3 regions of the Rhizobium changzhiense genome follow, and region 3 is predicted to be linked to each of the others. Evidence: predicted binding sites of a transcription regulator. Region 3 holds the regulator's gene; each other region holds the start of a gene.

What was found. Region 3 encodes LexA, which represses DNA repair genes until DNA is damaged. Its sites were predicted from a motif close to TGTTCNNNNTGTGTTCNG; they were not measured.
Region 1: dinB (DNA polymerase IV) is a predicted target of LexA. The motif match lies at 1,656-1,673, and genes of this name have one in related genera.
Region 2: G9X68_RS21070 (ribonuclease T2 family protein) is a predicted target of LexA. The motif match lies at 2,471-2,488, and genes of this name have one in related genera.

The regions. Positions count from the first base shown of each region.
Region 1 covers NZ_JABFCQ010000001.1:746,258-756,184, forward strand. Annotated here, with positions in the region: gene G9X68_RS03880 (DUF982 domain-containing protein) at 47-382, shown strand; gene dinB (DNA polymerase IV) at 521-1,609, opposite strand; gene G9X68_RS03890 (hypothetical protein) at 1,791-2,099, shown strand; gene G9X68_RS03895 (hypothetical protein) at 2,162-4,240, opposite strand; gene G9X68_RS03900 (VWA domain-containing protein) at 4,237-5,394, opposite strand; gene G9X68_RS03905 (DUF5682 family protein) at 5,391-7,916, opposite strand; gene G9X68_RS03910 (ATP-binding protein) at 7,917-9,008, opposite strand; gene G9X68_RS03915 (DUF4132 domain-containing protein) at 9,011-9,927, opposite strand, start outside.
Region 2 covers NZ_JABFCQ010000004.1:185,428-195,354, reverse strand. Annotated here, with positions in the region: gene caiB (succinate--glutarate CoA-transferase) at 1-372, opposite strand, end outside; gene G9X68_RS21080 (DMT family transporter) at 411-1,367, opposite strand; gene G9X68_RS21075 (alpha/beta fold hydrolase) at 1,400-2,344, opposite strand; gene G9X68_RS21070 (ribonuclease T2 family protein) at 2,504-3,244, shown strand; gene ettA (energy-dependent translational throttle protein EttA) at 3,343-4,992, shown strand; gene G9X68_RS21060 (ArsR/SmtB family transcription factor) at 5,155-6,180, shown strand; gene metF (methylenetetrahydrofolate reductase [NAD(P)H]) at 6,182-7,084, shown strand; gene G9X68_RS21050 (DMT family transporter) at 7,565-8,470, opposite strand; gene G9X68_RS21045 (lytic murein transglycosylase) at 8,601-9,818, opposite strand; gene G9X68_RS21040 (glycoside hydrolase family 25 protein) at 9,900-9,927, opposite strand, start outside.
Region 3 covers NZ_JABFCQ010000002.1:233,061-242,987, forward strand. Annotated here, with positions in the region: gene G9X68_RS10570 (UDP-2,3-diacylglucosamine diphosphatase LpxI domain-containing protein) at 1-682, shown strand, start outside; gene lpxB (lipid-A-disaccharide synthase) at 679-1,848, shown strand; gene gltA (citrate synthase) at 1,880-3,169, opposite strand; gene G9X68_RS10585 (ComEC/Rec2 family competence protein) at 3,460-5,892, shown strand; gene lexA (transcriptional repressor LexA) at 5,873-6,592, opposite strand; gene G9X68_RS10595 (VOC family protein) at 6,788-7,684, shown strand; gene kdsA (3-deoxy-8-phosphooctulonate synthase) at 7,681-8,526, shown strand; gene eno (phosphopyruvate hydratase) at 8,664-9,927, shown strand, end outside.

The DNA.
Region 1 (9,927 bases), on a different contig from region 3:
AATATCATTTCGATCAGGATCATTGGTGGCAAGAAAGGAGGAAAAAATGCCGCTGAACGATGTCCCATGGGTTCGGCCGGTGAGACTCCGGTTGCAGTGCGGTTTGGAGCGCACCTTCACAAGCGTCTACGACGCCCTGGATTTTCTCGAGAACGAGTGGCCGCTGCGTCATGGCGAACGCCATGATCGGGCAGTGAAGACGTGTCGTGGCGCCCTCAACGGCATCATACCGAGCATGATCGCGCGGGAGGCTTTTATCGCAGCCTGCCTCGAAGCCGGCATGCCAACGGTCCTGGCCCCCTGGAAGACCAAGCCCGCCGCGCATCCGCTGAGGCCGGCGCGTCACGTTGAAGACCGATATCAAAGACGCCAGGCGCAATGACGCGAGGAGAGCGAGCAAACCTCAGCATGTCAGCGGGGAATCCGATGAGGCGTTCGGATTCACATGACGGCAATCCAGGCGAACCCGAAAGCGCATCAACAAGCGCCACGCCGCTTTCGCCCAGCTGATGCTGGCGGTCTAAAAAGCCAGCCGCAGCTGCGGCGCCGCGGCCGGCGCTCGTCCTTCCAGCGAAGAGAGGGCGACGCCGAGCAATCGTATGCCCTTTCGCGGCGGAAAGATCGGTGCGAGCAGCAGGTTGACCAGTTCCTCGAGGTCCGCGATTACCGGCAGGGGTGCCGGAACCGTCTTGCTGCGAGTGATCTGGCTGAAGTCGGCATATTTCACCTTGAGCGTCACTGTCTTGGCGGCGATCCCGTTGGCCTCGCAGTAAGCCCACACCTTTTCGATCAGCGGCTGGAGCCCTTCGCGAGCAGGCTCGAAAGCGTGGAGGTCCTGTGAGAAAGTATCTTCCGCGCCGACGGATTTGCGCACCCGGTCGGGCTTGACCTGGCGCTCGTCGATCCCGCGGGCGATGCCGTAAAAATAGGGGCCAGACTTGCCGAAATGCTCCACGAGGAACTCGAGTGTCTTCTCCTTGAGATCGGCGCCTGTTTCGATCCCGAGTTGATGCATCTTCTCAGTGGTTGCCGGTCCGACGCCATGGAATTTCCGGACGGGAAGCTGTTCGACGAAGGCCGGCCCGTTCTTCGGCGTGATGACAGCTTGGCCGTTCGGCTTGTTGAGGTCGCTCGCCATCTTGGCAAGAAATTTGTTGTAGGAAATCCCGGCCGACGCGTTGAGGCCGGTGACCTGCTTGATCTTGGCGCGGATCTCCAGAGCGACCTCGGTGGCGATCGTCATGCCTTTCAGATTTTGCGTCACATCGAGATAGGCCTCGTCGAGTGACAGCGGCTCGATCAGCGGTGTGTATTCGGCAAAGATTTCACGGATCTGCTGCGACACCGCCTTATAGACGGCGAAGCGCGGCGGCACGAAGATCAGGTCAGGACATTTGCGCTTGGCAGTTACCGACGGCATTGCCGAGTGTACACCGAATTTACGGGCCTCATAGCTCGCCGCCGCCACCACACCCCGGGCGGCCGACCCGCCGACGGCAATCGGTTTGCCGCGCAAGTCCGAATTATCGCGCTGCTCGACCGACGCATAAAAAGCATCCATGTCGACATGGACGATCTTCCGGACGGGAGGTGAGCTTATCTCGTTCATGGCGGTTTCAGCGATCGCGATGGGATCGGCATCCGAAATTGCGCGCCGAAACAAAAACAGAACATACCAGCCTTGGGACGCGATATCAACAATTCCAATGGGCGGCTCGGACCTGCCGTCGAAACTACCAGCCGCCCAAGGCGTTCTCATCCTGTGAAAAATGAAAATAAGGAGGCAGCCAATGGCGGACGACAGCACGATCACGATCCGAGCCACATTTGAAACACGCGAAGCCGCTGATCTCGCGGTCGAACATCTGGTTCAGCAGCATGGGGTTTCGAGGCCCGACATCTTTATCCAGTCGGCAAGCGACCGGAACAGTGCGGGTTCGGCGCCATCAGGCGGGGATATCTCTCATGACGATGGCGCCCGTCGCGATGCGCCGCTCGAAGGCGAGATCGAGGTCTCGGCAGATCTCGCATCCAGCCAAGTCGCCGCCGTCCAGCGCAGTCTCCGAGCTGCCGGCGCAGTGCGTGTATCGAGCCGCTGAGCACGGCCGATACCCTCTCGAAATACCGCCAACGCAGTTTCAAGAAGACCGACGACCCAGCCTTAAGGCAGCAGGCGCACGAAGGGCAAATGCGGATCGATGCGGGCTAGCAGATTGAGAGCGTAGGCGGCGCGCAGCAGACGGTCGGCGCGTGTCTGGCCGGAGGCGGCGGCCAGTTGGCCGACGAGGCTGCCGGGAAGCGCCAGGCCTGCCTCATCGAGTGTGCGCCCGAGGCGTTGCATGCGCTGCATCCGCTCCGGATCCTCCATGCGGCCGCCGAGTTCGGCGAGCGCCAGGATTTCGTCGAAGGCGGTGGAGATCAGCCGCTGGCTGGCGGCCTGCGGGCGGGCCAGCGCTTCGAAGCGCATCGGTTTGCGCTCCGGCGCGCCGGGCAGCGTCAAGCTTTTGGTCAGGCGCGAGAGTAAGCTCGGCTTTTGCGCGGTCGTCGTTGCCGGCGCCGGCGGCAGATCGAGGAGGGTCAGGCTGTCGGTTCCGAAAGCAAGCGGCGAGAGCACGATGTCGGCGCCGCGGGCTTCGGCGAGGACGGTGAGCAGCGGCGGCTGACGGTCGCCGATCGTGCCAAGCAGCGCGAAATGGGTCTCCAACCGTTCGTCGCCTTCGATCTCCAGTTCCAGCCAGGCCCCCTCGCGGTCGCGCACCGGCCAGCGCCCGACCTGCGCCACGCCGTCGAAGCGCAGCGAGCCGAAAGCGGTTGGGCGCAGGATCAGCGGCAGGGCGCGGCGCGGCGGTGTCGCGAGCTTCGGCCGGAAGGCACTCGCAAGACGGATGCCGCATTGTCTCCACTCATCGATGACAGCGCCTTCGATCCCCTGCACCGCCGCGCTCCAGCCGGCCTCGAGAAGCTCGGCGCGGCCGCTGCCGGTCTGCAGCCGGCCATCGCCGGTTGCGGAGGCGCCCTCGAGGCGGAAGGCGCTGCCGGCGATCGCCGCGAGCGAACGGCCGAAGACGGGCTCGGCGGTGGCCGCCTGGCGCGGCACAAAGCCCGGATCGCTGCCGGCCCCGCGCGCCAGCATCGCGCTGAAGCTTCGCCCGTCCATGGAGAGATAATAGCCGGTCACCCCGCGCGCGCCGCTGTCGGCCTGCCACAGGCGCAGGCCGCAGCCGACGAGGTCGATCGCCGGCAGCGGCTGTGGCGCCTCGGCAGCCGCGCCGGTGAGCAACGGTTCATCGGGCGAGGCCCGAAGCGCCTCAGTCAAAGCATAGGCGCGCGCCAGCATGACGAGAAGCTCGGCAGGATCGGCCGCATCCAGCCGCTCGCGTCTTCGCCGGATCATCGCGGCGATGGTGCGAAGCTCGGCAGCCAGCCGCGGCATCGCTTCGGTGCGCGAGGACAGGACGAGATCGCCGATCCGCTCTTCAAGACCGGCAGGCGCCTTCGAGAGCGCCTGACGCGCGGCATCGCGCAGCAATGCGGCCGCGTCTTCGATTGTGCCGGAGGTGGCCCTGCCTGGCTCTTTCGGCGCTTGCTCGGCACCGGCGGCCGTCTCACCAGGCCCGCGGACGGCGAGAAGCGCTGCCGCATGCAAAGCGGCGCGTTGCGACGCCGCCGCCTTGGAGAGCATGCCGGCAGGACCGCCGCCGGCGGGATAAAGCACCGGTGGATGGGCGCCCAGCACGATGCGGACGGCATTCGGGCTCGTTTCGATCCTGATCGCACCCGGTTCGAGCGCCGCCAACAGCGTTTGCGCCTGGATATAAGCGGCGCGGCCGAAGGCGCGGATGATGACGTCTTCCTTGAGCGAATGCACTTCCGCATGTGGATCCGGAATGGCCTCCGCGCGGATCGGCGCCCGTGTCTCGGCTGCGCCTGGCTCCTCGGCCGGTCTCACCTCCTCCGCCTCGCGGATGAAAATAATGCCGGCCAGAATATGCCGGCAAAGGCCGGTCGCCGGGCAGCTGCAGTGTGCTGAGGCGAGCGGACCGGCGGTGAGCCGCACGCTCTCGCCATCGGCTTCGGCCAACGCCGTTCCGCCATCCCAGCCGGAGAGGCGCACGAGCCCGGCCTCCACATCCCGGTGGGCGCGGCGCAGCAGGCCTTTGGAGGAGGCTGCCTCCAGCACCTCGTCGCTGAGGGCTGCGGCGTCGAAACGCTGGGAATTCTCCGTCTTGCCCTTCTTCACCTGATATGCCCCGCAACCCAATCGGCGAAATGCTCCGGCGTCAGTGCTGCGATCTCCATGCCGGCATCGACGAGCCGCGCCGCGGTATCGCGGTCATAGGCCGGCCGGGCAGTCTCATCGAGTGCGGCAAGCCCGAGCAGCTTCACCCGGGCGCCGGCAAGCCGCCGCACCGCCGCAAACAGCGGGGCGGCCGGCGCGCCTTCGCAGAAATCCGAGACCAGCACGAAGATCGTCCGCTGTGGCTCGGCGATATGCGTTGCTTCGCAATAGGCGACAGCCTTGCCGATATCGGTTCCGCCGCCGAGCTGGACCGACATCAGCACGTCGACGGGATCGCCGACCTCGTCGCTGAGGTCGACCACCGATGTGTCGAACAGCACCAGCTTCACCGTCACCGCCGGCAGCGTCGCAAGGATCGAGGCCATCACGGCGCTGTAGATCAGCGAGGTCGCCATCGAGCCCGACTGGTCGATGCAGAGCACGATCCGCCAGGGCAGGTGCCGGCGGGCGGCGGCGTGGAAATGCAGATGTTCGGCGATCAGCACACGCCGCTCCTGGTCCCAATTCTTCAGGTTCTTGCGGATCGTCTGGTTCCAGGCGATGTCGCGGGCGCTGGAGCGGCGCGCGGTGGTCTCGCCGCGCCTTCTCGCGCCGGAGAGCGCCCGGCTCGTCTGCAGGCGCAGCTTCTTGGTCAGCTCCTCGACGACGCGCTTGGCGACCTGGCGGATTTTCCCGGCGATCACAGGATCGGAGCGGCCGCGATGGGCAAGCAGAGCTGCCAGCAGCGACGGGTCGGGATCGAGCTCGGCGAGCGCCTTCGGGTCGTCGAGAATCTCGGTCATGCCGAAGCGGCCGAGCGCGTCCTTTTCGACCCGCTCCAGCACCGATTTCGGAAACAGCGAGCGCATCTCGCCAAACCATTCCGGCAGCGTCATCTGCGGCGGCTCCGCACCGCCCTTGGGGTTCTTCCTGTTGCCTTCGGGACCCCCTGTGCGGATGCCGCGCCGGCGGTAGGATTCGCCGTAGATGCGGTCGAGCGCAGCATCGCGGCGGGCATCGGCGCCGCTGCAGCAGTTCGAAAGCTGGCGCTCGGCAAAACGGCCGAGCACCAGGCGCCAGCGGCGAAGACTTTCCTCGGGCTTGTTGTCGCTCATGGTGCCTGCTCCTCCAGCCAGAGCCCAAGCCCATCCGCCTGCATCAGTTCGGCAAGGCTGGCGTTGAGGCGGGCATTGGCGAGCAGCTCGGCCTCCGTCAGGCCGCCGGAAAAACGCGGCGCCAGATCAAGATCGCTGCCCTTCACTTGCGCGATCACGGCGGCGAGCGCGTCGGTTTCGTCAGGCGCAAGGGCGGTGAAGGCAAGGCGCAACGCCGGCAGCACCTCGATGAAATCAGCCTCGTCGAAGCCGGCGAGCACCAGATCCAGCCTTTCCAGAAGCGCCGGCGTGCGCTTGAGCAGGGCCGGCTGCACCGCCAGCAGGCCGACCAGCGCCTCCACCCGGGTGGGCGGTTCGCCGACGCTGAATTGCAGCGGGCCGATGACGCGGGTGGCCAGCGCCTCCGCACTCAGCCTGCCCGACATATGCCCGATCGCGGCGACCGCGCCTGCCGCCCGTGGCGCCAGATCGGCGTCGATGAGGGCGGCGACCCCCTCGTCGAGCAGATCGAGATCGAGCGGCTGTTCGTCTTCTGCGGCCTGCGCGCCGGCTTCGGCGATCTCGTTCAGCGTTGCCAGCGCATCGACATAACGCGGTACGTCCTCGTCCTTGGCGGTTTCGAGGTCCGGCAGCAGGTCGATCGCCCGGCGATAGGCGATGAGGCGCAGTTCATCCGGCCCCGGCATGCCGGCAAAGCCCAGCGCCTTGCGGCCGCGCTGGAGATTATCGAGCATCGACAGGCAGACGGCGACCCGTCCGAAATCCGGATCGGTGGCAACGGCCGGACCGATCGCGGCAATCAGCGCGCCGCAGGATCTGGCCAGCCCCGCCTGGGCTGCGATCATCAGCAGGCGGAGGGCGGCATGGGCGTTTTTCGCCTGGCCTTCCTCGCCGAGCGCCTGGACGCGGCGGGCAAGAACGGCGTCGGCGGCGCGCTCCACCGTATCGCCGTCGATCGACAGCGCCACCAGCCGGCTTTCGACGGCCGGCGACCATCGATAGGTCCATTCCTCGAAGAGCACGTCGGTGGCAACGCCGCCTGCCCAATCCGGGCCTCTGAGACAACGGCCGAAGCCGGTGCCGAGCAAGGTCATCACATGCAGGAAGCGGCTGGCGGCAAGGTGCCGGGGCTTGCGATGGATATCGAGCAGGCGGTTGCGCTCGGTGCCGTCCTCGATGCGGAAACCGAGGGCGCGGGCCCGGCTGCGTACGGCCTCGACCAGCGGCGGAGCGCCGGCGCCGCTGGGCACCTCGCCGATGCCTTCGCCGGTGAGTTCGGTGAGCAGCGCCTCCATCAGCGGCGAACCGCTGCGGGGATCTTCCCCCTTCAGCAGGCAGGAGCGCGCCGCATCGAGAATTTCAGCCCGCCCAGGACCTTGCAATCCGCGCAGATCGGCCAGCGCCTGCGCCTGGCCGACGGTTGCAGCCAGCGAGGGCAGCGGCGGGGTGAAATTCGGCCGGTCGCGGCGCAGGCGCTGGGTGAGGTCGATCACCACATCGGTCGCCGCCTCGGTGAACGGATCGTCATGGCCCTCGGCGATCCGCTGCTGCAGCCGCTCGTACCAGCGCGGCGATGGCATGCCGGCGCCGTAGCCGTTGATCCGGTCGAGATGGTCGTGGGTGTAACGGATCAGATAGGATTTCGTCTGAACAGCTGACCTCGCCTCCGGGAGCAGCTTCGCCTCCTCGGCTGGCGGATCGATCATCACAGCCGTATGGAATCCGCCGGTAATGACGGCGATCGGCCCGTCGCCGGAAAGCGCCTCAGCCTTTGCCATGGCCGCCCGCATGCAGGCCTCGCGGGCCAGCGTGTCGTCGGCGGCGATCTCCTCGGCCGGGGTGGCGAGGCGCGACAGCGCGCAATGAATGCCGACGTCGCGGAAGAAACCGCGCCAGTCCTTTTCGGCGGCGCGGGATTCGAACAGCCTATCCCAGGCCTCGTTGAAATCGCGCACGCCGAGGCGCTTCACCAGGCCATCGGCATAATGCGAATAGGCAAGCTGGCCCTCATCGGTCAAAAGGGCCGGCGCCGTGTCGTCCTGTCCCGCCTCATCCTGTCTCGGGGCTTCCTCGCCGTCTTCCCCGGCCTCGCCCTTCTTCTCCGACCGCGCGGCGGCCAGGCGGGCGCTGCTCTCCCGGTCGGCCAGAATGACGGCGCTGCCGAATTCGCCCGCCAGCCGCAGTGCCGCCCATTCCGGCGAGGTCGCCGAAAACGGCCAGTATCCGACAGGGAGGCGCTCGTCGGAGGTCTTTTCCCCGTCGGCCACCGAGACGATGGCGATCGGCAGCCGAATGTCGGGATGCGAGAGCAGCGGCAGCAGGGGCCCAAAATCCGCCGGCATCTCCAGCACGATGGCGCGCGGCCGGATCTCGGCCAGGGCTGCGGCAAGATGCAGCGCGCAGGCGGGGCTGTGGTGGCGGATCGGAAAGAAGAAAAACCCGCCCTCGCCCGAGGTCAGCCGCTGCCCGTAGGCAGCAAAGTCCTGACGTTCCGCCGCTGCCGCTGCCGCTGCCGCCTCCATTCAGTCGAGCCTCAAGGCGCGCGCCGCCTCGTAGAAGGAGCGCCAGTCGCTTCCCGAGCGGGCGCGATCCTTGACGATGTGATCGACATAGGACTTGAACTTGCGGCCGTCCTCCGGATCGTCCTTCATGACGATGCCGCCGATCTGGCGGGCGAGATGGGCGCCCGTCACCCTGCCGTCGCCAAGATAGGCGGCTTCGAGGGCGGCGGCATGGGCGACATTGACCGCTTCGGCGGTGGACATGACGGCGGTCGGCTTCTGCAGCGTCACGCCTTCGGCCGTGCGGCCGGCGCGCAAGTCCTGGAAGCAGGAGACGAGAATGCCAAGGGCTGCCTCCGACATATCGGGCTTGATGCCGGAGGGCGCCAGGCGGTCGGCAAGACGGCGCTCGATCAGCTCCCGTTCGAAGGCCGGGTCGGTGATCGGATGCACGGTCTCGAAATTGAAGCGGCGCTTCAAGGCGCTCGACATTTCGCTGACGCCGCGGTCGCGAAGGTTCGCCGTGCCGATAATGTTGAAGCCGGGTGCGGCGCGGACGATCGCGCCATCACCGAGTTCGGGAATGGCGATCATCTTTTCCGACAGGATGGAGATCAGCCCGTCTTGGATCTCCGGCGGGCAGCGCGTCAGCTCCTCGATGCGCATGACCAGGCCACCCCGCATCGCCTGCAGCACCGGCGATGGCACCAGCGCCTTTTCGCTCGGGCCTTCGGCGATCAACAGCGCGTAGTTCCAGCCATAGCGCAGATGTTCTTCCATGGTGCCGGCCGAGCCTTGCACGACCAGACGGGTCGAGCCGGTGACGGCGGCGGCCAGAAGCTCGCTCAGCATCGATTTCGCCGTGCCCGGTTCGCCGACGAGCAGCAGTCCCTGCTCGCCCATCAGGCTGACGATCGCCCGCTCGACCAGCGCATCGTCGCCATAGAATTTGCGCGAGATGCCGAGCGCGGGATCGCCAAGCACGAAGGAGCGCACCGCGCGCGCCGAAAGCCGCCAGCCCGGCGGGCGCAGCCCCTTGTCGGCCTGATCGAGCTTGGCGAGTTCGGCGGCATGCAGGGTTTCCGTCGCCGGGCGAAGTGCTGTCTGATCCATGCTTACCATCCGCCCTTTTTCTGCCACTCGCTATCGAAGCCGGTGCCCTTGTCGGCAATGGCGCGCAGGTCGTTCCATGTTTCGCTGAGCAGCACCGGCGGCACTTTGGAGAGCGTCGTCTCGCCGCCATAGATCACCCGGCCGCCCGGCAGAATTTTCGCAAAGCGCATGTCCGTCAGCGCCTTCGGCACACGTTCGTTCTCGCCGATATAACTGCCGGTGAATTCGATGACGGCGGCAAAACCGCAATCGCCGAAGGCCTTCTCATAGGTGTAGAAGCCGGCGCCGTCCTCGACCGGCCCTCTGACATAGCCCAAGGCCTCGGCGGCCGAGCGCAGCGTCAGATTGTCGATCATCCAGCCCTTGCGGTCGTCGATGTGCTTGGCGTTCGGTTCGCCCTCGGAAAGCACCGGCCGGTCGAGCTGCTCGAACAGCGGCTGGACCTCGTAATCGTCGAGATGGGTCTTCCAGGCCTTGGCGCCCGCCTCGCCGAGGCTGACGCGGTGGGCGATCGAGATGCCGGCGAAAGTGTCGAGCGCGACGGGTTCGTCCTCGGCATTGGTGAAGCTGCCGTCATCGAGTGCCCGGAAGCTTCCGATGATCTTGCCCTTGTCGTCATGACCGGCAAGAACCAGGCGGCGCAGCAGCCGGCCAACGATCGGGTGGCCAAGCAGGAAGGTTTCGAAATCCTCGCGCGGCCAGATGCGGGCCGCGCACATCGCCTCATAGAGACGGCCGCTCTGCAGCTCCACTGTCTGCTTCAGCTCCTTCTTGGCGCTGGAGAGCAGCTTCTTGCCCTCCTTCGCCTCTTCCGCCTCTTCAGGATCGGTCGGGGTCGGCAGTGAAGCGATCGGTTTGCCGTCGGGATTTTCAAGGACAAGCTTCAGTTCCTGCGCGCCGTTCTTCGCGCGCTCCGCCA
Region 2 (9,927 bases), on a different contig from region 3:
CAGGCTGTCATAGTCGAGCCCGTATTTGGCGAGGCCTCCGAGCTTGAAATTCTCGATGACCACATCGGCGGTGGAGACGAGGCGGCGGACGAGATCCTGGCCTTCGGCGCTCTTCAGATCGGCGGTGACGGAGCGCTTGCCGCGATTGGCGGCGTGGTAATAGGCGGCCGAGAGATTTTCACCGTCGGCGCCCTCGACGAAGGGTGGCCCCCATTGGCGCGTGTCGTCGCCGCCGTCGGGATTTTCGACCTTGATGACGTCGGCACCGAGATCGGCGAGCATCTGTCCCGCCCAGGGGCCGGCGAGCACGCGGGCAAGCTCGATCACCCGGATGCCGGCGAGCGGCGGTTTTTTCGTCACGGTCTCCGTCATGTTCCTCCGGGCTCTCGTTCTTAGATCTGGGCTTAGATCTAGGGCGCCAGCGTCGCCTCTGATGTACCGGATACCGGTTTCGATGCAAAGCGGCGCTCGCGCCAGACAATGTAAAAGCCCGACGCCATGATAATCATGATGCCGAGCCATTTGACCGCATCCGGGAAGTCGCCAAAGACCAGCCAGGCGAAGATCGTCGCCGAGACGATCTCGAAATATTGCAGCGGCGCCAGCGTCGAGGCTGGTGCCGCGCGATAGGCGTAGACGCCAAGGATGCCCGCGATTGCGGCCATGGCGCCGACGCCGGCGAGATAGAACCAGGCGCGGCCTTCCGGCATGATCGGATCGAAGAGATCGGAGCCGGTTCCCTGGCCCAGGAACAGCAGGACGGCGCAGAAGAGCAGGCCCCAGATGCTCATCTGGAACTGCATCGCCCAAGGGTCCTCCCTGTGCGAGAGGACGCGGGTCATCAGGACGAAGATCGCGATGCAGAAGGCACTGACGACAGGCAGAAGCGCGATATAGCCCACCTCTTCGAAACTCGGCTGGATGATCAGCATCGCCCCGAAGAAACCGACGCCGCAGGCGGTATAGCGCCGCCAGCCGATGGTCTCCTTCAGGAAGATGCCGCCGAGGATCGTCAGAATGATCGGCTCGACGAAAAAGATCGCAATCGCGTCGGCGACCGCCATGTATTTCAGCGTGGTGACGAAGGAGATCATCGAGATCGTGATGATCGCGCCGCGGATTGCGTGGAACAGGCTCTGGCGCCAGGAGAAATCGGCGAAGCTGTGCCGCCATATTACAATCGGCAGCATGCAGATCGCCTGCACTGCAAAGCGGCCGGCGGTGATCTCCGCGGACGGGACTGTGACGATGGCAAGCTTGGCGAAAATATCGATGAGCGGCGAGAACATCACCGAGATAAACATCAGCACAAGCCCCATCGTCACGTCGGAGGCGGACGAAACGGGGCGGGCGGAGGTGCTGTTCATGATGAAGTCCCTGTACTCAGGATATTGGTCACTCAGGATATTGATCGCTCAGGATCTTGGACGGCCCTGTCGCACCAGTCCGCGAAGGCTGCAATCGCCGCATCCGCGCCGATCTCATTCAGTGTTTCGTGCCGCTTGTCCTGATATATCTCAGTGCTGATACGGGAGAAGCCTTGGCCTTTCAAATGGTTTGACAGCCAGAGCACGGCTTTTCCACGCTCCGTCGCCGGGTCTTCTCCGCCGCCGACGAGATGGATCGGCATGTCCCGCGGCAGCCGGTCGAGGTGGATTTTCTGCGGCGCGCGGAAGGTCAGCTCGAAGATGTCGAGCCAGAGAGAGACCGAGGCGTCGAAGCCGCAGAGCGGATCGGCGACATACTTGTCGACTTCATCAGGAAGACGCGACAGCCAGTCGAACTCGGTGCGGCGGCCGGGAATGGATTTGCCCCAGGTGCCGAAGGTGAGCTTCGGCAGCAAGCCGCTCGGCACGTCGGAGCCCTTCAGCATGCGCTCGGCAAGCAGGATCGCCTGGGCGGCGCGACCGGCAAAACCGACGGCGAAATTCGAATTCCAGACGGCTACGGCATCGAAGTCGGCCGGAGCGGTGACGGCAGCATTGAAGGCGATGAGGCCGCCCATCGAATGGCCGAAAAGGATCACCGGCAGGCCGGGATGGCGGGAGGCCGCATGGCCGCGCATGGCGATGACGTCGCCGATCACCCTTTCGACCCCACAGCGCCGGGCGAAGCGACCGATCGGCGCATCGGGTGCCGTCGTCTCGCCGTGGCCTCGATGATCATGGGCATAGACATGATATCCGCGCGCCGCCATCGCCTCGGCAAAGAAGCGGTATCGTTTCGAATGTTCGGCCAAGCCATGCGATATCAACAGGATGCCGCGCGCCGGATCGGCAGCCTCGGCATGGTGATAGGCCAGCGACGCCTCCGGCACGGCCAGCCTTTGCGTTTCAGGAAACATGTGGGTCCTCCCGGCGGCAACAGACCAGATCGCCGGGTAATTGCAACATGGGCATTTGATTATCTGATAACAATTTGCAGCCTTGTTGCGATTCAGGGTTGCGGCCTTTTGATTTTGATGCTTATTTGTTCCTGTATTGTTCTTTTTTTGGGGGTTGAAATGAGCAGCATGCAGTTGCGTACCTTGACGTTTGCCGTGTCGATGGTTGTTGCCGGCGCCGGCGTGGCGCAGGAGGGCGGCGGGCGCACCCGCTTCATTCTGGCGGCAAGCTGGCAGCCGGCCTTTTGTCAGACGAACCAGAAGAAAGCCGAGTGCGCGAGCCAAACCGGCGAGCGCCCCGACGCGACGAACTTTTCGTTGCACGGACTTTGGCCGATGCGGCAGGATTATTGCGGCGTGAGCGCCGAGCAGAAGGCCGCCGACAAGGATGGCGACTGGAACAAGCTGCCGGAGGTGACGCTTGCGGCCGAGACGAAGACGGCGCTGGCAAAGGCGATGCCCGGCACGCAATCCGGCCTGGAACGGCATGAATGGGTGAAGCATGGCACCTGCACGAAGATGAGCGCCGACGACTATTTCGGTGTCGGTATGCATCTCGTGGGCGCACTCAACGCTTCGGCCGTGCGTGATCTTTTCGCTGCCAATATCGGCAAGCCGGTCAAGGCCGACGCGATCAAGGCGGCTTTCGACAAGAGCTTCGGGCCGGGTGCCGGCGACCGCGTCAAGATGAGCTGCCGGCGGGCCGGCAATGTCAGGATGATCAGCGAGCTGACGATCGGGCTTTCGGAAGCCGCCGGGGCGGCATCGGCGAAGAGTGCCGGCCTTGCCGATCTGATCCAGGGTGCTGGAAAAACGTCGTTCGGCTGTGACGAGGGCGTCGTCGACGCTGCAGGCTTTTGACCGGAAATCCTGAGTAAACCGGGTTTCGGCGTTGCCCGCAGGCGCTGTTTCGCCTACATAGCGGCACAATCGAAGTTTCCCGCCCGGAGCAGCGCAGCATGGCACGTCAGTTCATCTATCATATGTCCGGCCTCAACAAGGCCTATGGCAACAAGAAGATCCTGGAGAATATCCACCTTTCGTTCTATCCGGATGCCAAGATCGGTATCCTTGGTCCGAATGGCGCGGGTAAATCCACCGTGCTGCGCATCATCGCAGGCCAGGACAAGGAGTATACCGGCGAAGCCTGGCTCGCCGAAGGTGCGACGGTCGGCTATCTGGAGCAGGAGCCGCATCTCGATCCCAACAAGACGGTGTTCGAGAATGTCATGGAAGGCGTTGCCTCGAAGACGGCCGTCCTCGATCGCTACAATGAATTGATGATGAACTATTCCGACGAGACGGCGGAAGAGGGCGCCAAGCTTCAGGACGTCATCGACAGCCAGAACCTCTGGGATCTGGAAAGCCAGGTCGAGATGGCGATGGAAGCGCTGCGCTGCCCGCCGCGCGACGCCGAAGTCACCAGCCTTTCCGGTGGCGAGCGCCGCCGTGTCGCGCTCTGCCGCCTGCTGCTTTCGCAGCCGGATCTGCTGCTGCTCGACGAACCGACCAACCACCTGGACGCCGAAACCATCGCCTGGCTCGAAAAACATCTGCGCGACTATCCGGGCGCCGTGATGATGATTACCCACGATCGCTACTTCTTGGACAACGTCACCGGCTGGATCCTCGAACTCGACCGCGGCCGTGGCATCCCCTACGAAGGCAACTACTCGGCCTACTTGCAGGCGAAAGCCAAGCGCATGCTGCAGGAAAGCCGCGAAGACGCATCGCGCCAGAAGGCGATCAGCCGCGAACAGGAATGGATCGCTTCCAGCCCGAAGGCCCGTCAGGCCAAGTCCAAGGCGCGTATCAAGTCCTACGAGCAACTGGTGGATGCCGCCGAGAAGCAGCGTCCCGGCGACGCGCAGATCATCATCCCGGTCAGTGAACGCCTCGGCCAGGTGGTCATCGAGATGGAAGGCATCACCAAGGGTTTCGAGGGCCGCACGCTGATCAACGATCTGTCGATCAAGTTGCCGCCGGGCGGCATCGTCGGCATCATCGGCCCGAACGGCGCTGGCAAGACGACATTGTTCAAGATGATCACCGGCCAGGAAAAGCCGGACGGCGGCTCGATCCGCATCGGCGAGACCGTGCATCTCGGTTATGTCGACCAGAGCCGCGACGCGCTTGCGGCTGACAAGACGGTCTGGGAGGAAATCTCCGGCGGCGCCGAAATCATCAAGCTCGGCAAGTTCGACATGAACTCCCGTGCCTATTGCGGCGCCTTCAACTTCAAGGGCGGCGACCAGCAGCAGAAGGTCGGCAATCTCTCTGGTGGTCAGCGCAACCGTGTTCACCTTGCCAAGATGCTGAAGGCCGGCGGCAATGTTCTGCTGCTCGACGAACCGACCAACGACCTTGATACGGAAACGCTGGGTGCCTTGGAAAACGCGCTGGAGAATTTCGCCGGCTGCGCCATCATCATCAGCCACGATCGCATGTTCCTCGACCGTCTGGCGACGCATATCCTCGCTTTCGAAGGCGACGGCCATGTCGAATGGTTCGAAGGCAACTTCGAGGATTATGAACAGGACAAGGTTCGCCGTCTCGGCCCTGACGCCCTCAACCCGGGCAGCCAGGCTCACAAGCGCCTGACACGCTGATTTCACCTATTTTTGCATGCGGAAGCCCCGGTTCGGCCGGGGCTTTTTCATGGTGCGCCTTGTCGCAATCTGAGCAGCCAATTTCGCGGAGAGTGCGAATTGCCGCTTGCCACCGCTTTTCAAATCACATAAAGATATCTTTATATCTTGATTGGATCGAAGATGAGCGAACCCTTGAAGCTTGGACTGGATGCGCTGGTGGACGTCTTGAAGGCGGCCGGCGAGCCCACGCGCCTGCGTCTTCTGGCGCTTCTTGACGGCGGCGATCTGACGGTGACCGATCTTACCGAAATTCTCGGCCAATCCCAGCCCCGCATCTCCCGCCACCTGAAGCTGCTTGGCGAGGCCGAACTGATCGAACGCTACCAAGAGGGCGCCTGGGCCTATTTCCGCCTCAAGCAGGACGGTAAGGCCGCCATGCTGGTGCGGGCGTTGTTGAAGCATGTTTCCGAGAACGATCCGACCATTCTTCGCGACGGCGAGCGGCTTTCGCAGGTCAAGCGCCAGCGCGCCGAGCGGGCGCAGGCCTATTTCAGCCGGAACGCGGCCGAATGGGACGAGCTTCGCCGCCTGCATGCGGCCGATGAGGAGGTCGACGCTGCCGTCATCCGGCTGCTCGGCAGCCAGCCGATCGACTCGCTGCTCGATCTCGGCACCGGCACCGGCCGCATCCTCGAACTCCTGTCCGGGCTCTACCGTCGGGCGACCGGCGTCGATGCCAGCCGCGACATGCTGAGCGTGGCGCGCGCCAATCTCTACAAGTCCCGCATCACCAAGGCCACCGTGCGCCACGCCGATATCCTGAACCTGCCGTTCGAGGGACAGGATTTCGATCTGGTGACGATCCATCAGGTGCTGCATTTCTTTGATCAGCCAGAGATTGCGATCGCGGAAGCGGCGCGCATGCTCCGGCCGGGCGGCCGGCTCGTGGTCATCGACCTTGCGCCGCACACGCTCGAATATCTCCGCGACGAGCATGCGCATGTCCGTCTCGGTTTTTCGCACCAGGCAATGTCCGACTGGTTGCGCAAGGCCGGGCTCGACGTCGAGCAGGTCGTCGATCTTCATCCGGGTCAGCAAAGCGGGCAGGGGTTGACGGTCACCGTCTGGCTCGCGCGTGATCCGAGGCGCCTCATGGCTTCGCAACTAAGCGAAGGCGCCGAACCTACATTTGCCGGGAGGGTATGACATGGCTTTGAAAAACGAAGCGCGGGGCAGCAACATCAGGGTCTCCTTCGAATTCTTCCCGCCGAAATCGGAGGAGATGGAAGGGCAGCTCTGGCATACCGTCAGCGAACTGCAGGACTGGGACCCGGATTTCGTGTCGGTAACCTATGGCGCCGGCGGCACCACCAAGGCGCCGACTCTGACCGCCGTTACGCGGTTCCTGTCGCAGACGCCGCTTGCCACCGCCTCGCATCTCACCTGCGTCGGCGCGACGAAGGAGGAGACGCATCAGGTGGTCGACACGTTCCGCAAGGCCGGCGTGACGCATTTCGTGGCGCTGCGCGGCGATGCGCCCGGTGGCGCCGGCGCACCCTACCAGCCGCATCCCGGCGGTTATGCCAATGCGGCGGAGCTGGTGGCCGGCCTGAAGGAAATCGGCGATTTCGAGATTTCGGTTTCCGCCTATCCGGAAAAACACCCGGAAAGCCGCGACACGGCGGCCGATATCGAGATGCTGAAGCGCAAGGCCGACAATGGCGCCGACAGAGCACTGACGCAGTTCTTCTTCGACAACGATAATTTCGAGCGCTACCTGGAACGGGTGCGCGGCGCCGGCATCTCGATCCCTATCGTGCCCGGCATCATGCCGATCCAGAACCTGACGCAGCTGAAGCGCTTCGCCGGGGCTTGCGGCACGATCATCCCCGCCTTCCTCGACGAGCGCTTCGCAGGCTTCGACGACAAGCCCGAGGAGCGGGCGAAGGTCGCCGCCGAAGTCGCTGCCGAACAGATCGACGATCTCGTCCGGCGCGGCATCCACGACTTCCATCTCTATACGATGAACCGTGCGCCGCTGGTTTCCGCCGTGCTCGACAATCTCGGCCTCTCCCGCCGGGCGGCAAAAAGTGCGGGCGCAGCCGCCTGATCTTTGCGCGTCTGAAAGGCGCGTGGCGCTGTAAAAGTGAAAAGCGCATGTCGGGCGGGACATGCGCTTTTTCGTTGGCGGATTGATCAGCTATTCAGGAGTTTAGGCACTATCAGTCATTACACTTTCGTCGGCCAGCTCAGATGAAGAGCATCGACAAGACGAAAGCAAACGCTGCACTGACCAACAGAACATTCAAGGATTGCGTGAGTCCCATGTCTGTCTCCTCGCGTTAACCGGCCGATAATATGTCTGAAATATGTCGGTTGGGAAGCAGATCTTATGCTGCGCTGCAGAAGGGTTCGGTGGATAAGTCGAATAGTGTTTCAGCAAGCATTTGAAATTACTTCATAATTTTCAACAAATTTTTGTTCACAGATTTTAACGTGCCGTTAAATTGAGCGATCGCGCATTTACCTATGCGCCTAAAACATGGCAGGCCCGCAACCGGTTGAAAACATATGGAATTCGCAACCGGTTTCAGGCGGCCTTCGCCAGCATGCGATAGGCGCGGCCGTCGAGAATGACGAGGCCGAAACCGATCAGCGCCATGCCGGCAAACTCGCTCAGTGCGAGCCTTTCTCCGAGGAAGAGCACGCCGAGAAGGATGGCGCTCGGCGGCACGAGCAGGGTGACGAGCGAGGCATTGGTGGCGCCGGCCGCCGCCATGATCCGGAAATAGAGGATGTAGCCGAAGGCGGTCGACAGCAGCGCCAGTGCCAGTATGGCGAGCAGGGCATCGAGCGGCGGTGCGGCAAGCGCCCAGGGACGATCGGCCAGCAGCGACAGCGGCAGCGCAATCAGCGAGGAGGCGGTCAACTGGCCAGCTGCGGTGACAGGGGCGGGAACATTCTTGAAGCGTTTGCCGTAAGTGGCGGCGAAACCATAGGAGATCGCTGCAAGCACGGGAAGAAGCAGCGCCCAGAGCGGGGCTTGACCACCGGCCGACATGCCGGGGCCGATCAGCACGATCGTCCCGCCCAGCCCGACCAGGCAGCCGGCGATCTTTGCAGGCGACAGCTTCTCGTCCGAGGTGAAGTAGTTGGCGATCAGCACCGTCCAGATCGGCGTCGTCGCATTCAGAATCGCCGCTAGACCGGCGCCGATGCGAGTCTGGCCGAAGAAGATCAGCGCATGCGGCAGGGCATTGTTGATGAACCCGAGGATCAGGAATTCGCGCCAGCGGGCCTTGAGGATCGCATAGAAGTCGAAACGGCCGGCGATATAGATATGCAGCGCCAGCGCTGCGAGCAGCAGCCTGAAGAAGACGAGGGTCAGCGGCGGCACGTGCTGGACGGCGATGCGGGCAAAGAAGAAGGAGCCGCCCCAGATCAGGCCGAGCAGGACCAGCAGCCCCCAGGTCCAGGCATTCATTCTGCTGTCCATGCCGATTCCTCCACCGCAAGCCGTTCGTTTCGCCGAAAACCGGCACCGGTTTTCGGCTTGATGCTTTAGCGCAGCAGGCGGATCGCGCCACCCGTTTCTTGCGAAGCGAGCGGCAAGATGTCAGCGGGGATCAGAGGGCGTTGAGAAGGGCAGGCGTCGCCCATCCGTCGGCCGGCATGCCGAGGCGCTGCTGTTCCTTCTGGATCGCGACACGCGTGCCGGAGCCGAGGATGCCATCGATCTCGCCGACATCATGGCCGAGCGACTGCAGCTTGGTCTGCAGCGCCTTCATTTGGTCGCTGGCAAGCCCCTGTTCCGGCACGCCCTTGAGATAGGGTTCGGCGCCCGAAAGGCGCGTCCCGAAATAGGCGGCCGAGGTCGTGTAGATGAACGACTTGTTCCATTCGAGATAGATCTTGAAATTGGGATAGGCGATGAAGGCCGGTCCCATGCGGCCCTGCGGCAGCACCAGGTCGCCTTCGAGATCGCCGAAAGCTGTGTTGCCGTCGCGCGGCTTGACGCCGAGTGCAAACCATTCGGCGGCCTTCATCGTGCCGCCGAGGCCGGATTTCTCGAAGGGCAGGTTGTCGGGCACGGTCACTTCCTGCAGCCACGGTTGGCCGCGCTCGAAGCCGAGGTGCTGGATGAATTTCGCCGCCGTCAGGATGGCGTCGGGGCTGCTCTGTTTCAGGCGGACATGGCCGTCACCATCGCCATCCATGCCATAGGCAATGATGTCGCGCGGCAGCATCTGCACCTGGCCGATCTCGCCGGCCCAGGCGCCGGTATTGGTGGCAGGGTCGAGGTCGCCGTGCTGAACCATCTCGACGAGGGCGATCAGCTGCGGACGGAAAAGTTCCGGGCGGCGGCAGTCATGCGACAGCGTCACCAGGGCGTTGCGGGTGTTGAAATCGCCCTGGACGGCGCCGAAATCGGTTTCCATCGCCCAGAAGGCGGTGATGACGCCCGGGGGGACGCCGAACTCCTGCTCGGCGCGGGCAAAGACGTCGGCATATTGCTTCATCTTCTGGCGGCCGATGTCGAGGCGGGCCTGGCTGACGGTGCGTTGGGAGAATTCGAGGAAGGTCTGCTTGAAGACGCCTTGGGCGCGATCCCGGCTTAGAACCTTGGGGTCGATCTCGGCGCCGGCGAAGGCCTCGTCGGCGGCTGCCGCACTGGCGCCGGCTGCAACCGCATCCTTTTTCACGCCTTCGAGGAAGGCGGACAGGTCGCCGCCGCAGGGCGCTGCCGGGGCTGCACCCGGCGCCTGCTGGGCGGCCGCGCCGCCTGCGAGGGCGAGGACAAACAGAAGGGCGAGTGCAGAGCGGCTTGCGAGCGAGCGGTGCATGGATGCGGTCCTTATATCAAACAGATTGCCGTCGCTTTCACAGACGAATGTGACGGAAGCAAGAAACATCGCAAGACGTTACTAAGAATTTCTATCCTTGGAAACGGCC
Region 3 (9,927 bases):
GTTGCTCAACCGTTATGGCATCGGCCGTGTGGTGATGTCGGGCAGCGTGCGCCGCCGGCCGGAATGGCGTGAGGTGCGTCCAACGCTGCGCATTCTGATGAAGGTGCCGGCCGCCATCCGTACGCTGCTGTCCGGTGGCGACGACACGGTTCTGCAGATGGTGATCCGGCTGATCGAGGGAAACGGCCGCCGCGTCGTCGGCGCCCATGAAATCGCCCCTGACCTTCTTGCCTCCGTCGGCCCGCTTGGCGCAGCAGCACCCGGCGAGGAGGACCGGCGCGATATCAGCCGCGCCGCCGAGGCCGCCGACATGCTGGGCCGGCTCGATGTCGGGCAGGGTGCTGTCAGCATCGGCGGGCGTGTCGTCGCACTCGAGGGTCTTGAGGGCACGGATGAGATGTTGGACCGTGTCGCGGGTCTCAGAAACGCCGGACGCATCTCGCCGCGCCGCCGCGGCGCTCTGGTCAAGCTCTGCAAGCCGCAGCAGGATATCCGCGCCGACTTGCCGGCGATCGGCGTTTCCACAATCCAGAACGCTGCGAAGGCGGGCCTTGCCGGCATCGCCGTCGAGGCCGGCCGCTCGCTGGTGCTCGATCGCGCCGCCGTCATCAAAGCTGCCGATGAGGCCGGGCTTTTCGTCTGCGGCATCGATCGCGGCCTGCCGGCATGGGGGCTCGAATGAACGGGGCGCCGCTGAAGATCGCCGTCATTGCCGGCGAGGTGTCGGGTGATCTGCTCGGTGCCGATCTCATCGCCGCCCTGAAGCGGATTCATAGCGGACCGGTGGAACTCGTCGGCGTCGGCGGCGAGGGGCTGCAGGCCGAAGGCTTGCAATCGCTGTTCGATTTTTCCGAGCTGTCAATCATGGGTATCACCCAGGTGCTGAGCCGGCTGCCAAAGCTCTATACCCTGATCCGCCAGACGACGGCTGCCATCATCGCCGCAAGGCCTGATATTCTTCTCATCATCGACAGCCCGGATTTCACCCATCGCGTCGCAAAGCGCGTCCGCACCGCGCTGCCCGATCTGCCTGTTGTCAATTATGTCTGTCCGAGCGTCTGGGCCTGGAAGGAATATCGCGCCACGCGCATGCTCGCCTATGTCGATCACGTGCTCGCCGTCCTGCCCTTCGAGCCGGCAACGATGCAACGCCTCAATGGCCCGGCGACAACCTATGTCGGGCATCGTCTGGTCGCCGACCCCGCTCTGCTGGAGACACGTCGCCTGCGCGTGGGAAGGCGACCCGGCAGCGGCACGATCCTGCTTCTTCCCGGCTCACGCTCCTCCGAGATACAGAAACTTCTGCCCTATTTCGAGGTCGCAACGAACGAACTCGTCGCCCGCAACGGGCCGACACGCTTCGTTCTGCCGACGGTGACGCACAAGGAGGCGCTTATCCGCGAAATGACGGCCGGGTGGGGGATAAAGCCGGAGATCGTCGTCGGCGCAGAAGCAAAATGGAAAGCCTTTGCCGAGGCCGATGCAGCCATGGCGGCATCCGGAACCGTTATTCTTGAACTGGCGCTTGCAGATGTTCCCGTCGTCTCCGCCTACAAGGTCGACTGGATCATGCGCATGCTGACATCGGGCATCAAGACCTGGACCGGCGCGCTGCCAAACTTGATCGCCGATTACCCGGTCGTCCCGGAATATCTGAACGACGTCGTTCGCGGCGCAAGCCTCGCGCGCTGGATGGAAAGGCTGTCGGCCGACACCTATCAGCTAAAGGCGATGAAGGAAGGGTACGACCTCATCTGGCAGCGCATGCAGACCGAAAAGCCGCCCGGCGAGCATGCCGCCGAGATCCTTCTCGATGTGCTGAAAAAGAAAAAACCCGGTCATTTCTGACCGGGTTTCTTTTGGGTTCTTTCTGAAGCGATCAGCGCTTCGAAACCGGAATATAGTCGCGCTTCGGTTCGCCGACATAGAGCTGGCGCGGACGGCCGATGCGCTGTTCCGGATCCTCGATCATCTCGTTCCACTGCGCGATCCAGCCGACGGTGCGGGCGAGCGCGAAGAGCACGGTGAACATGGTCGTGGGAAAGCCCAGCGCCTTCAGCGTGATGCCGGAATAGAAGTCGATGTTCGGATAGAGCTTCTTCTCGATGAAATATTCGTCGGTGAGCGCGATGCGCTCCAGCTCCATCGCCACTTCGAGCAACGGATCGTCCTTGATGCCGAGTTCGCCGAGCACTTCATGCGTCGTCTTCTGCATGATCTTGGCGCGCGGATCGTAGTTCTTGTAGACACGGTGACCGAAGCCCATCAGGCGGAACGGATCGTTCTTGTCCTTGGCGCGGGCGACATATTCCGGAATGCGATCGACCGTGCCGATTTCGTTCAGCATGTTGAGGGCTGCTTCGTTGGCGCCGCCATGCGCGGGACCCCAGAGGCAGGCAATGCCGGCGGCGATGCAGGCGAACGGGTTGGCGCCCGACGAACCGGCGAGACGGACGGTCGAGGTCGAGGCGTTCTGCTCATGATCGGCATGCAGGATGAAGATGCGGTCCATGGCGCGGGCAAGCACCGGATTGACCACATATTCCTCGCAAGGCACGGCAAAGCACATGCGCAGGAAGTTCGAGGCGTAGTCGAGGTCGTTCTTCGGATAAACGAAGGGCTGGCCGATATGGTATTTGTAGGCCATGGCGGCAAGCGTCGGCATCTTGGCGATCATGCGCAGGCTGGCGACCATGCGCTGGTGCGGATCGGTGATGTCGGTGGAGTCGTGATAGAAGGCCGACAGCGCGCCGACGCAGCCGCACATGACGGCCATCGGATGCGCATCGCGGCGGAAGCCGGTGAAGAAGCGGCTCATCTGCTCGTGCACCATGGTGTGGTGCGTGACGCGGTAATCGAAATCCTTCTTCTGCACGGTGGTCGGCAGTTCGCCGTAAAGCAGCAGATAGCAGACCTCGAGGAAGTCGCCGTGCTCGGCGAGCTGCTCGATCGGATAGCCGCGATGTAAGAGGACACCTTCGTCGCCGTCGATGTAGGTGATTTTCGATTCACAGGATGCGGTCGAGGTAAAACCCGGATCGTACGTGAAGGAAGCCGTGTTCTTGTAGAGGGCACCGATATCGATGACGCTCGGGCCGATCGTGCCGCTTTTGACAGCAAGGTCGACAGACTTGTCACCGATTTTTATTGTAGCGCTTTGATCCGTCATGCTGATCCTCCGAAATGGCGGTGGCGCCATAAAAGCGCCATAGGGGTTAAGCGTCCTCACCGATAGCTATATGATCGCGAAGCTAATGCCAAGTTACCGTGATGGCATTTTGTGCATTGCGGTATCACCTTTTAGGCACTGCAGCGATGAGCCGCATGCATATCGGAAGCCGATGATTCGACTGGTCTTTTGGCGCTCGCGATTTTCCCTCATATTTCAATCGATTATGCTTGCCGGATTTGATTGGAGGTTGCATTCTGGCCGCCTTCGCAGCCGGGCTTGGGCGGTTCATGCAGGAGTTGACGACAGTCGAATTGCGGCCGGAAGCGGGCGAAGGCCCTGCCGACTCCTCCAGTTTTTCACCACCTGTCGTGGTGACGCGAGCGACAAGGACGCAGTCGGAGACACCATTGCGCCACCGGCTGCCGGCCGCAGCCTCGCAATTGCTGCGTGCCGGCATGCGCATGCTGGGCGAGGAGGTAGACCATGGCCGCCTGCTGCTGTTTTCGCCGGTCTTCCTCGGCGCCGGGTCAGCCGGCTGGTTTCTCGCGGCATCGGATTTTCCTCTCGTTGCATCACTGCTCTGCCTGTTGGCGCTGACCGTGGCGGTTCTCATCGCCGGCCGCAGCCGGGCGGCAGTGCGGGCAACGCTGCTGGCGCTTTCACTCGTGGCCTGCGGCATGGTCACGGCGCAGTTCGAGAGCCAGCGGGCTTCCACCGTGATCCTCGATTCCGCCGTGACGACGACGGTGACCGGCCGTGTCGAGCGGCGCGAAGGTGATGGTCGCGGGCGGTGGCGCTACATTCTTGCCGTTACCGGCACTGAGGCGCCACAGGTGAAGCGGCCGCCGGACCGCATCACCGCAATCGCCCGCGGCGCGGACGTGGCCTTCGAGATCGGCGATATCATCACTGGCAGAGCGCGGCTGACGCCGCCGGCAGGCCCAGCGCTTCCCGGGCTCAACGACTTCTCCTTCGGTGCCTATTTCGATGGCATCGGCGCCAACGGCTTCTTCTACGGTGCGCCGACGAAGGTCGATGTGCAGGCAGGTCCGCAGGCGGCCAGATCGACGACCGAAGCGCTGCTGGAATGGCTCTACCGGCTGCGCAGCGGTATCGGCGACCGCATAAGGTCGATCCTGCCCGGCGACACCGGCGCTTTTGCCGCTGCTCTGGTGACGGACGAGCGGCGCGCCATCTCGGATGCGACGACGGAAGCGCTGCGCCAGTCCGGTCTGGCGCATATCATCGCCATCTCCGGTCTCAACATGGCGCTGTCGGCCGGAATCTTCTTCGTCGGCTTGCGGATGCTGCTCAGCTTCTTTCCCGGTGTCGCCGAGGCCTATCCGACGAAGAAGATCGCCGCCGCCGGCGCGCTCATCACCGTCACCGCCTATTTCCTGATCTCCGGCTTTGCGGTCTCTGCCGAACGCGCTTTCATCATGATGGCCATTATGTTGATCGCCGTCTTCTTCGACCGGCCGTCGATCAGCCTACGCAATGTCGCTCTCTCCGCGCTTGTCATCATTGTCATTTCGCCGTCCGAGGTCTTGGGTCCGAGCTTCCAGATGTCTTTTGCCGCCACATTGGCGCTGGTCTCTGGCTATCAGCTTTGGAAGGATCGGCGGGTCCGCGAAAACGCTTTCCTGAAGCTGCCGATCATCAGGCCCTTCGTTACCGTTGCGGGCTTCTTCGGCGGCGTCTTCCTGACCTCGTTGATCGGCGGTTTTTCCACCGCGCTGTTTTCGATCGAGCATTTTCATCGCCTGACCGCCTACGGCCTGCCGGCAAATCTCGCGACAATACCGATCATCTCCTTCATCATCATGCCGGCCGGCTTGCTGGCAATGCTGCTCATGCCTTTCGGCTTGGATGTTTGGGCCTGGAAGATCGTCGGATTCGGCCTCGATCTGGTGATCGCGGTCGCCAAGACGGTGTCCGGCTGGGATGGCAATATCGACGTCGGCCGTTTGCCCGCCTGGTATTTCACCGTCGCCGTGGCAGGCTTTCTGCTGCTGACGCTGCTCCGCACCCGGTTGCGCCATATCGGCACATCGATTATCGGGGTCGCAACGCTCATCCTGCTGCTTCTGCCGGTTCCCCGGCCGCCGGATCTGGTGATTTCGGAGGATGGTAGTCTCGTCGCAATCGTCGAGGCGGCGGCAATGGCTTCCAACCGTGAAAGACCGCCGGATTTCATCTTCGACCAGTGGCAGAGAGCGCTGGTCCTGCCGAAGCATGATCCGCCGAAGATGCTGGACGGTCCTGCTATCCCGCCGGAGGGAGAAGATCGCCGCGTCAGGCTTTCCCGCGATCAGCAGAACGAAGCAAGGACCGCGATGCGGGCCGCCGCATCGGGCGGTGACGCAAACCGCTTTTCCTGCGTCAAGAAGGCCTGGTGCACATCAAGGCTTGGCAATGGTCAGGTGGTAACCGTCATCGACAATGCCGCCTATCTCGGTCCGGCATGCGACGCGGCCGATATCGTCGTGACGTCGGTCCGCCTTCGCTTCAACAGCTGCCGCTCAGGTGCGACGCTCTTCACCGGTGAGACGCTGCGCAGGAGCGGTTCCATCGAGTTGCGCTTCACGGACGCCGGCCCGGAGGTCGCAACCGCATTCGATGCATTGTCGCGGCCATGGATGCGCCATCGCGCCTATGACTGGCGCAGCAATAGTTTTACCGAAACCGGACTGGCCAATGTCAGTGATAGCGGCGAATGAGGCCGACGAGTTTGCCCTGTACCTTGACACGGTCCGGCCCGAAGATCCGGGTCTCGTACGCCGGGTTGGCGGCCTCCAGCGCGATCGAGGCGCCCTTGCGGCGGAAGCGCTTCAGCGTCGCTTCCTCGTCATCGACGAGGGCAACGACGATATCACCGGGACTTGCAGTGCTGCCGTTGCGGATGATCACGGTGTCGCCGTCGAAGATGCCGGCGTCGATCATCGAATCGCCCTTGACCTCCAGCGCGTAATGTTCACCGGAGCCGAGCATGTCGGCCGGAACGACGATGTCGTGGGTGTTGTTCTGGATCGCCGAGATCGGAACACCGGCAGCGATTCGGCCCATGACCGGCACGGAGACCGAATTGCCGTTGTCGGCGACGGGCTTTGCAGGAGCAGGGGCGGCGACCGGCTGTGGCTTGCCGAGGCTGCCCTCGATCACGCTCGGCGAAAAGCCGCGCCGGGGCTGGATGCTGGGGCTGTAGGCCTCCGGAAGCTTGATGACCTCAAGCGCGCGGGCGCGGTTCGGTAGGCGGCGAATGAAGCCGCGCTCCTCGAGCGCTGTAATCAAGCGATGAATCCCGGACTTCGAGGCGAGGTCCAGGGCATCCTTCATCTCATCGAAAGATGGCGGAACGCCGGATTCCTTCATGCGCTCATGAATGAAGAGGAGAAGCTCCTGTTGTTTGCGCGTGAGCATCGACGTTGTGACCTCGTGATTGAAACAAATCCAGAACAGACACTATATGTTCCATATGTGTTCCGCAAGTAGCTAAATTTCCGTAAAACTTGGCGCCAACTCGTTGAGATTTTTATTTTCATTCGCCGGATTGGGACACAAGTCTTGTATTGAAGGTCGCGCTGCACATCTCTTGACCTTTCCAGGAGGGACATGATGAACGAGCATTCCGCCAAACCGTACCCGCTGGATCATATCGTGCTGCCGGTCGTCAATATCGATCTGGCGCGCGAGAGGCTCGGCAAGCTCGGCTTCACCGTTGCCGCCGATGCGCGCCACCCCTTCGGAACGGAAAACGCCTGCGTCTTCTTTGCCGACAAGACCTATCTGGAGCCGCTCGGGATTGCGAGCGTCGAAGAGAGCGAGGCATCGGCGCGGCAAGGCAACGTCTTCACCGCCCGCAACCAGGCCTTCCGCTTCCGCTGCGGCGAGGAGGGGCTTTCGGGGCTGGCTTTCGGCAGCAAGGATGCCGGCATCGATCATCAGAATTTCGTCGGCAACGGATCGAGCGCCGGCGAGATGCTGCAGTTCACCCGGCCGATGACGATGCCGGACGGTTCCGAGACGATTGCCGGCTTCAAGCTGGCTTTTGCCGCCGACCTGCGCGCGCCTGATCTCCTGCTTTTCACCGTCGAGCGCGTCAATCCGCTGCCGACCGACCGCGCCGCGCTTGAAACACATGCCAATGGTGTGACCGGCATAGTCGAGATCGCGCTTTGCACGCCGGAGCCGGCCGCCTTCGCTGCCTTCGTCAGCCTTGCCGTGGCGCAATCGGCAGTCGAGAAAACCGGTTTCGGCGTCAATATCGCGGCATCGAATGCCAAAATCAGCCTGATGACGCCAGAAGGGCTGGAGGCCTATTTCGACATTGGTGGCTCATCCGCCGATCGCGGCCTACGCGGCCGGGCAATCCTCTTCACTGTCGCCGATCTTGCCGTGACAGAAGCGCATTTGGCTGCTAACGGGGTGACTTACACGCGCAAGAACAATCGCATTCTGGTGAAGCCCGCGCCCGGGCAGGGCACGCTCTTCGCCTTCGAGGAAACACGATGAGCACTGATACGAATTCCGAAGTCAGGATCGGCGAAGGCCAAGGCCAGGTCACCTTTTCCAATACCGGCCGCCTGTCGCTGATTGCCGGTCCCTGCCAGATGGAGAGCCGCGACCACGCCTTCATGGTTGCCGGCACACTGAAAGAGCTTTGCGGAAAGCTCGGCATCGGCCTCGTCTACAAGAGCTCCTTCGACAAGGCGAACCGGACCTCGCTGTCGGCCGAACGTGGTATCGGGATCGAAAAGGGCATGGAGGTCTTTGCCGACCTCAAGAAGGAATTCGGGTTTCCTGTCTTGACCGACGTCCATACCGCCGAGCAATGCGCGGAGGTGGCAAAGATCGTCGACGTCCTGCAGATTCCGGCCTTCCTTTGCCGCCAGACCGACCTCCTCATCGCTGCCGCCAAGACCTGCCGCGTCGTCAATGTCAAGAAGGGTCAGTTCCTCGCTCCCTGGGATATGAAGAACGTCTTGAAGAAGCTCAATGCCAGCGGCAATCCGAACGTGCTGCTGTGCGAGCGCGGCGCCTCCTTCGGTTACAATACGCTGGTCTCCGACATGCGCTCGCTGCCGATCATGGCGGCGATGGGCGCGCCCGTTATCTTCGATGCGACCCATTCCGTGGCGCAGCCGGGCGGGCAGGGCGAATCCTCCGGCGGTCAACGTGAATTCGTGGAAACGCTGGCGCGCGCAGCGGTGGCTACCGGTATTGCCGGCGTCTTCCTCGAAACCCATCAGGACCCCGATAATGCCCCTTCCGACGGACCGAACATGGTCTACCTCAAGGACATGCCGCGACTTCTCGAAAAGCTGCTTGCCTTCGATGCGGTCGCCAAGGCTTGACGTTCAACAGCCTGACATGATCGTGCTGTAGGCCACATCCCAACGCTGGTCCGAAGGCTATTGCAGCATTGTAATTTGCACACCTTCGACTAAGACAGGTTTCGAACCATTTATCACCCACCGAGCAGGAAGAACCCATGACTGCAATCACCGATATCATCGCCCGTGAGATTCTCGATAGCCGTGGCAACCCCACCGTCGAAGTCGATGTCTATCTCGAAGATGGCAGCATGGGCCGCGCGGCCGTTCCCTCGGGTGCCTCGACGGGCGCACATGAGGCGGTCGAACTGCGTGACGGCGGCAAGCGCTATCTGGGCAAGGGCGTCGAAAAGGCGGTCGAAGCCGCTAACACTGAGATCTTCGACGCGATCGGCGGCATCGACGCCGAAAATCAGATCCAGATCGACAATATCATGATCGAGCTGGACGGCACGCCGAACAAGTCGCGCCTCGGCGCCAACGCCATCCTCGGCGTTTCGCTCGCCGTCGCCAAGGCTGCCGCCCAGGCATCCGGCTTGCCGCTCTACCGTTATGTCGGCGGCGCATCCGCCAGCCTGCTGCCGGTGCCGATGATGAACATCATCAATGGTGGTGCCCATGCCGATAACCCGATCGATTTCCAGGAATTCATGATCCTGCCGGTCGGCGCCGATTCGATCGCCGAAGCCGTGCGCATGGGTTCGGAAGTCTTCCATACGCTCCGCAAGGAACTTGCCGCACAGGGTCACAACACCAATGTCGGCGATGAAGGCGGTTTCGCACCGGGCCTGAAGAGCGCGCCGGAAGCTCTCGACTTCATCATGAAGTCGGTCGAGAAAGCCGGCTACAAGCCGGGCGAGGATATCTACCTCGGCCTCGACTGCGCCTCGACGGAATTCTTCAAGGACGGCAAATATGTTCTCGAAGGTGAAGGCCGCACGCTCGAATCAGGCGCCATGGCCGAATATCTCGCCGAGCTCGCTGCCAAGTACCCGATCATCTCGATCGAAGACGGCATGGCTGAAGACGATTGGGACGGCTGGAAGACGCTGACCGACCTGGCCGGCAAGAAGACCCAGCTCGTCGGCGACGATCTCTTCGTCACCAACTCCGCCCGTCTTCGCGACGGCATCCGCATGGGCGTTGCCAACTCGATCCTCGTCAAGGTCAACCAGATCGGCTCGCTGACGGAAACCCTCGATGCCGTCAACACGGCGCATAAGGCAGCCTATACCGCCGTCATGTCCCACCGCTCCGGCGAAACGGAAGATTCGACCATTGCCGATCTCGCGGTCGCCACCAACTGCGGCCAAATCAAGACCGGCTCGCTGTCGCGTTCCGACCGCCTTGCCAAGTACAACCAGCTGATCCGCATCGAAGAAGGCCTCGGCCCCCAGGCTCAGTATGCCGGCCGCTCGATCA